3 regions of the Citrobacter braakii genome follow, and region 1 is predicted to be linked to each of the others. Evidence: predicted binding sites of a transcription regulator. Region 1 holds the regulator's gene; each other region holds the start of a gene.
The links. The regulator PhoB, encoded in region 1, activates phosphate uptake and scavenging genes when phosphate is short. The targets are predictions, from matches to a motif close to CTGTCATAAAACTGNCNNAT.
Positions count from the first base shown of each region.

Region 2: a site for PhoB is predicted at 1,056-1,075, ahead of uvrB (excinuclease ABC subunit UvrB). Genes of this name have one in related genera too.
Region 3: a site for PhoB is predicted at 1,077-1,096, ahead of pstS (phosphate ABC transporter substrate-binding protein PstS). Genes of this name have one in related genera too.

Region 1 covers NZ_CP045771.1:4,741,611-4,743,885, reverse strand. The annotation lists gene sbcD (exonuclease subunit SbcD) at 1-614, opposite strand, end outside; gene phoB (phosphate response regulator transcription factor PhoB) at 805-1,494, shown strand; gene phoR (phosphate regulon sensor histidine kinase PhoR) at 1,545-2,275, shown strand, end outside.
Region 2 covers NZ_CP045771.1:4,285,789-4,288,063, forward strand. The annotation lists gene uvrB (excinuclease ABC subunit UvrB) at 1-826, opposite strand, end outside; gene GFC06_RS20255 (ATP-binding cassette domain-containing protein) at 1,597-2,275, shown strand, end outside.
Region 3 covers NZ_CP045771.1:977,906-980,180, reverse strand. The annotation lists gene pstS (phosphate ABC transporter substrate-binding protein PstS) at 1-988, opposite strand, end outside; gene glmS (glutamine--fructose-6-phosphate transaminase (isomerizing)) at 1,322-2,275, opposite strand, start outside.

The sequences.
Region 1 (2,275 bases):
TCCAGCGTACCGATATAAATGTCACGTACGGCGTCGCTTTTACTGGCTCCGACGGTGGTCAAATGCCCGGTCGCAATGATGGGAAGATTGTGGTCGCCGCGCAGCGTGCAGGCATCCTGATACTGCTGCTGATAATAGTCGGTGATTGCGCCCAGTAAATGCTGCTGTTTTTCTTGTCCTGTCAGCCCAGCCTGGCTGGTGATGATGTCGCGCGGACGTAAAAAAGGCACCGGACACAGGATCGCCCCCGGCGTACCGTCGCGTAGCGGCAGTATCTGCGGCCCATGGCCAGCGCTGGCAACCACCGTGGTGTTGAGAAACGCCAGAATATCGCGGGATTCATTGAGCGTGGCGACAGAGTCGTGGTTGCCTGCCAGCACCACCAGATGACAGCCGGTTTGCTGCAGATTGACGACAAAACGGTTATACAGCTCACGGGCATAGCTAGGCGGTGAGCCGGTATCGAAAATATCGCCTGCCACAATAATGGCATCCACCTGCTGGGATTGTGCCGTTTCCAGCAGCCAGTCGAGAAAGGCCTGATGCTCGGCGGCGCGGCTCTTGCTGTAGAAATTTTGGCCCAGATGCCAGTCAGACGTGTGAAGGATGCGCATAAGAGTTCCATGACGGTAAAACAATGGCGGGGATTATAACCCTTCACGAGTGGGAATATCTTGTCTCCGGGCTGTCATAATTCGCCGGGCTGCGTTAAACCTGGACTATCTTTTCATAAATCTGTCATAAAACTGACGCATAATGGCACTGTATTGATGGCAAACGATTTAATTACAAACAGGGCAAATCATGGCGAGACGTATTCTGGTCGTAGAAGATGAAGCTCCAATTCGTGAAATGGTCTGCTTCGTGCTCGAGCAAAACGGATTTCAACCCGTTGAAGCCGAAGACTATGACAGTGCTGTGAACCAACTCAATGAACCCTGGCCGGATCTCGTCCTGCTTGATTGGATGCTTCCCGGCGGCTCGGGTCTACAGTTTATTAAACATCTCAAGCGCGAAGCGATGACGCGGGATATCCCGGTGATGATGCTGACGGCGAGGGGGGAAGAGGAAGATCGCGTCCGGGGGCTGGAAACCGGCGCGGATGACTATATTACCAAGCCCTTTTCTCCCAAGGAGCTGGTGGCGCGTATTAAAGCAGTTCTGCGTCGTATTTCACCGATGGCGGTGGAAGAGGTTATAGAGATGCAGGGGCTAAGCCTTGATCCCACCTCGCATCGCGTGATGACCGGCGAGGATCCGCTGGATATGGGGCCGACCGAATTCAAACTGTTGCACTTCTTTATGACTCATCCCGAGCGTGTCTACAGTCGCGAGCAACTCCTCAATCATGTCTGGGGAACCAATGTGTACGTGGAAGACCGGACAGTGGATGTGCACATCCGCCGCTTACGTAAGGCGCTGGAGCACAGCGGACACGATCGTATGGTGCAGACGGTTCGCGGGACGGGATATCGTTTTTCAACCCGCTTCTGACTGACAAGAATCAGGGCCTGAAGGAATAGGCCGTATAGGGAGTAAGACGTTTGCTAGAACGATTGTCATGGAAAAGGTTGGTACTGGAGCTGATCCTGTGCTGCATACCGGCATTTATCCTTAGCGCTTTTTTCGGTTACCTGCCCTGGTTTTTACTGGCGTCGGTAACGGGCCTGCTTATCTGGCATTTCTGGAATTTATTACGTTTGTCCTGGTGGCTATGGGTCGACAGAAGCATGACGCCGCCGCCGGGGCGAGGCAGTTGGGAGCCGTTGCTGTACGGGCTGCATCAAATGCAACTGCGCAACAAAAAGCGCCGTCGTGAACTGGGTAATCTGATTAAACGTTTTCGCAGCGGGGCGGAATCGCTACCCGACGCGGTGGTGCTGACCACTGAAGAAGGCGGTATCTTCTGGTGTAACGGACTGGCTCAGCAGGTTCTGGGACTGCGCTGGCCGGACGATAGCGGGCAAAATATTCTTAACCTGTTGCGCTACCCGGAATTTACACAATATCTGAAAACGCGCGATTTTAGCCGACCGATCAATCTGGTACTCAATACCGGACGGCATCTGGAAATTCGCGTGATGCCCTATACCGATAAGCAACTGCTGATGGTGGCGCGCGACGTTACCCAGATGCATCAACTGGAAGGTTCACGACGTAACTTTTTCGCCAACGCCAGCCATGAACTGCGTACGCCTCTGACGGTGTTACAAGGGTACCTGGAAATGATGCAGGAGCATCCGCTGGAAGGGACGACGCGTGAAAAAGCGCTGCA
Region 2 (2,275 bases), 460 kb from region 1:
CCAGCAGGACCTTACGCCGCTCTGCCAGCTCAACTTTGATTTCTTCCATCGCCTGCACGATACGTTCGCGCGGCGTCACGTAGTGCGTTTTAGGATAGATGGTGTAGCGCGAAATCGTGGATTCAACCTGCCCGGTAAGCGGGTCAAACAGCGATAAACGTTCGACCTCTTCATCAAACAGTTCCACGCGCAGCGCAATGTCGTCGGATTCAGCCGGGAAAATGTCGATCACTTCACCACGCACGCGGAAGGTTCCGCGCTGAAATGCCTGATCGTTGCGGGTATATTGCAGTTCCGCCAGGCGGCGCAGGATCGCACGCTGGTCGATAATCATCCCCACCGTCAGATGCAGCATCATTTTCAGATACAGATCCGGATCGCCCAAACCATAGATAGCGGAAACTGACGCGACAACGACGACATCCCGACGTTCCAGCAGCGCTTTGGTCGCCGACAGACGCATCTGCTCAATATGTTCGTTAACCGAGGCATCCTTCTCGATGAAGGTGTCAGAACTTGGAACGTAGGCTTCCGGTTGATAATAGTCGTAGTAGGAGACGAAATACTCCACCGCGTTATCCGGGAAGAACTCTTTCATCTCACCGTACAACTGCGCGGCCAGCGTCTTATTGGGAGCCAGCACCATGGTAGGCCGCTGCAAGTCCGCAATTACGTTAGCGATGGTGAATGTCTTCCCCGAGCCCGTCACCCCCAGTAGCGTCTGATGCGCCAGACCATCCTCCAGCCCTTCTTCCAGACGGCGAATAGCCTCAGGCTGATCGCCAGAGGGTTTAAAAGCGGAATTTAGTTTGAACGGTTTACTCATGAGCAGCTACCTGAAGCAATGGGCGGGCAGGTGTGTAATTTTACTCGCAGTCGTATATTTTGCCAGTAAAATATACTGGATGAAAAAACAGTAACGCACCAGAATATTTCTGATACGCCATCAGAATGACCGTGACCGCAGGCTAAAATTTGGCCTCAGACAAGATAAAACACCAGCAAAAACGTGTTATCCCCAAAGCAATGACTTTTTTAACATTTGTCAAGCCGCCCGATGAAAGTTTTGTGGCAACGCATGACACTTCTGCGACAGCCATTGATTTTATCTAACATTCTGTAATTTAATGACTATTATCCCGAGCCGTCTTTCGCATCAATTTAGTCGCAGGCCGCGTCTTCTCTCGCTTACATTGTGTTTTCTAACTCTAATACACAAGGTTATCCACAGGAATAGTGGATAACTGCCTCCAGCCCGTATGGACTGTAGCCTGGCAAAAACGCCCTCACTCCCTTTTCCGGAGGGATAAAAAAAATTTATCGCTATTTTTTGATATTTATCAGCTAACGAAGCGGCCTGGAATGGCCGGGATCTTGCTCGCATTTTCATCATTTTCTTGCCTGCACCATTACGACACCGCCAGGCACTGGCAATGTGCACAAAACAACGCCAGCCCTCCGGCCAGCCAGACGTTACCGCCTGCGCGGCACACTCTCCTGCTGTTTTTTGACCCCAATCCCTCTTCTGGCAAGAGAATTGCAATTTTCTTCCGACGACCTGTACGTGGGGCGGATAGCATCATGCTGGAGGAATCTATGTTGAGTCTTCGCGCAGTGAATCATTATTACGGTAATCAACACTCCCTATGGGATGTGGATCTCGACCTGCTGCCCGGTAAATGTACCGGTGTGCTGGGGCTTCCAGGGATGGGAAAGACTACGCTGACCAATTGCATTATCGGCAATTTACCGATCGAAAGCGGCACCATGTTCTGGCATCAGGCTGGCGCGCCGCCGCGCGACCTGAGTCCCATTCCGGCGGCAAATCGCATCGCGCTGGGCATTAACTACGTTTCACAAGAGAGACGGATTTTTTCGCAATTGACGGTAGAGGAAAATCTGCATATTGCGCGCCAGGCGGTTGAGGAAAGCGAAACGATGAACAGCAGTGATATTTACCGCCTGTTTCCACAGTTGTTCGTACTGCGTCAGGCCAAAGGGGCGGCATTATCGGAAGATGATCAGCACCAGCTTGCGCTCGCCAGCGCGCTGGTCACACGCCCGCGCCTGCTGATCCTCGATGAGCCCACGCGGGGAAGTGGCCAGGCATATATCCACAAGCTGGGAAACCTGGTGGTAAGGTTAAGCCAGGAGCTCGGCATCGCCATAATGCTCGCGGAGCAGAGCCTGCCGTTTATTCGTCGGGTCGCTGACTGCTACTGCCTGTTATACCGTGGGCGCAGCGTGGCTCAGGGACAAATCACACAGCTCAGCA
Region 3 (2,275 bases), 1.2 Mb from region 1:
GAATCTGCTCAACCACGCTGTCCGGCAGGCTGGCGTAATCCAGGTCATTAGCCTGTTTGCCACCATTTTTGTACGCCCAATCGAAGAACTTCAGCACTTCAGCGCCCTGCTCAGGTTTCTTCTGCTCTTTATGCACCAGGATGAAGGTGGTGGAAGTGATCGGCCACGCATCGTCACCTTTCTGGTTAGTCAGATCCTGGGCGAAGGTTTTGCTCCAGTCAGCGCCTTTTGCAGCGTTGGCAAAGTTTTCTTCGGTCGGACTTACCGGTTTGCCATCAGCAGAGACCAGCTTGGTGTACGCCAGGTTGTTCTGCTTAGCATAAGCGTACTCAACGTAGCCGATAGAACCCGGCAGACGCTGTACGAACGCAGCGATACCGTCGTTACCTTTACCGCCCAGACCGGTCGGCCAGTTAACGGTAGAGCCGGAACCAATTTTAGATTTCCACTCTTCGTTCACTTTCGCCAGGTAGCTGGTGAAAACGAATGAAGTACCGGAACCGTCAGCACGACGCACAACGGCGATATTCTGAGAAGGCAGCTTCAGACCCGGGTTCAGTTTGGTGATGGCTTCATCATCCCACTTCTTAATTTTACCGAGGTAGATGTCGCCCAGCGTTTTACCGTCCAGCACCAGTTCGCCGGATTTCAGGCCAGGGATGTTCACCGCCAGCACCACACCACCGATAACCGTCGGGAACTGGAACAGGCCTTCTTGCGCCAGTTTCTCGTCAGACAACGGTGCGTCAGAGGCGCCGAAATCAACGGTATTGGCCGTAATTTGTTTTACACCACCGGAGGAGCCGATACCCTGGTAGTTTACTTTGCTACCGGTCTCTTTCTGATAGGTATCTGCCCATTTGGCATACACTGGCGCAGGGAAGGTTGCACCTGCACCTGTCAGGCTCGCTGCTGCAAACGCAGAAAACGCGCTCATGGATAAGGTCGCGGCGACAACAGTTGCGACAGTGGTACGCATAACTTTCATAATGTCTCCTGCACGGTTTTCGTAAATCGTTGTTTGAGTTGCTACTGTGAGCAAAATAGGACAAACAGGTGACAGTTAAATGTACGAAATATGACAGTTTTATGACAATGAAAAAATTGGGAAGTTTTTTATCTAAAAATACATTTAAAACAGAATGTTAATCACCATCATGACAATAACATTTCGCTGAAATTTTCTTTTTATGACACTGAAAACAGTAGTTGAAGATGACGGTTTGTCACATAAAACAGGCGGGATAATTGATTAAAAACAGAACAAGCTAAAAAAATGCCCCACTTACAGCAGGGCATTTTCAGTTCAGTTAAGTGCGGATTACTCTACGGTAACCGACTTTGCCAGGTTACGCGGCTGGTCCACGTCGGTGCCTTTAATCAGCGCCACGTGATACGCCAGCAACTGCAGCGGAACGGTGTAGAAGATCGGTGCAATCACCTCTTCCACATGCGGCATCTCAATGATGTGCATGTTTTCGCTGCTGGTAAAGCCAGCATCCTGGTCCGCAAAGACGTACAACTGACCGCCACGGGCGCGAACTTCTTCAATGTTGGATTTCAGTTTTTCCAACAGTTCGTTGTTCGGTGCAACTACGATAACCGGCATATCGGCATCAATCAGCGCCAGCGGACCGTGTTTCAGTTCGCCTGCAGCATAAGCTTCAGCGTGAATATAAGAGATCTCTTTCAGCTTCAGCGCGCCTTCCAGCGCAATCGGGTACTGATCGCCACGGCCCAGGAACAGCGCATGGTGTTTGTCTGAGAAACCTTCCGCCAGAGCGGCAATGCGTTTGTCCTGAGACAGCATCTGCTCAATACGGCTCGGCAGTGCCTGCAGACCGTGAACGATCTCCTGCTCGATAGACGCATCCAGGCCTTTCAGACGAGACAGTTTCGCCACCAGCATCAGCAGAACGGTCAGTTGGGTGGTAAATGCTTTCGTGGAGGCCACACCGATTTCGGTACCGGCATTGGTCATCATCGCCAGGTCGGATTCGCGCACCAGAGAAGATCCCGGTACGTTACAAATAGCCAGCGAGCCCAGATAGCCCAGCTCTTTAGATAAGCGCAGACCTGCCAGGGTATCCGCCGTTTCACCGGACTGGGAAAGGGTAATCATCAGGCTGTTACGACGCACGGCGGATTTGCGATAGCGGAACTCGGAAGCGATTTCGACATCACAAGGAATACCAGCCAGCGATTCAAACCAGTAGCGGGACACCATACCGGAGTTGTAGGACGTACCGCAGGCGATAATCTGGATATGCTCAAC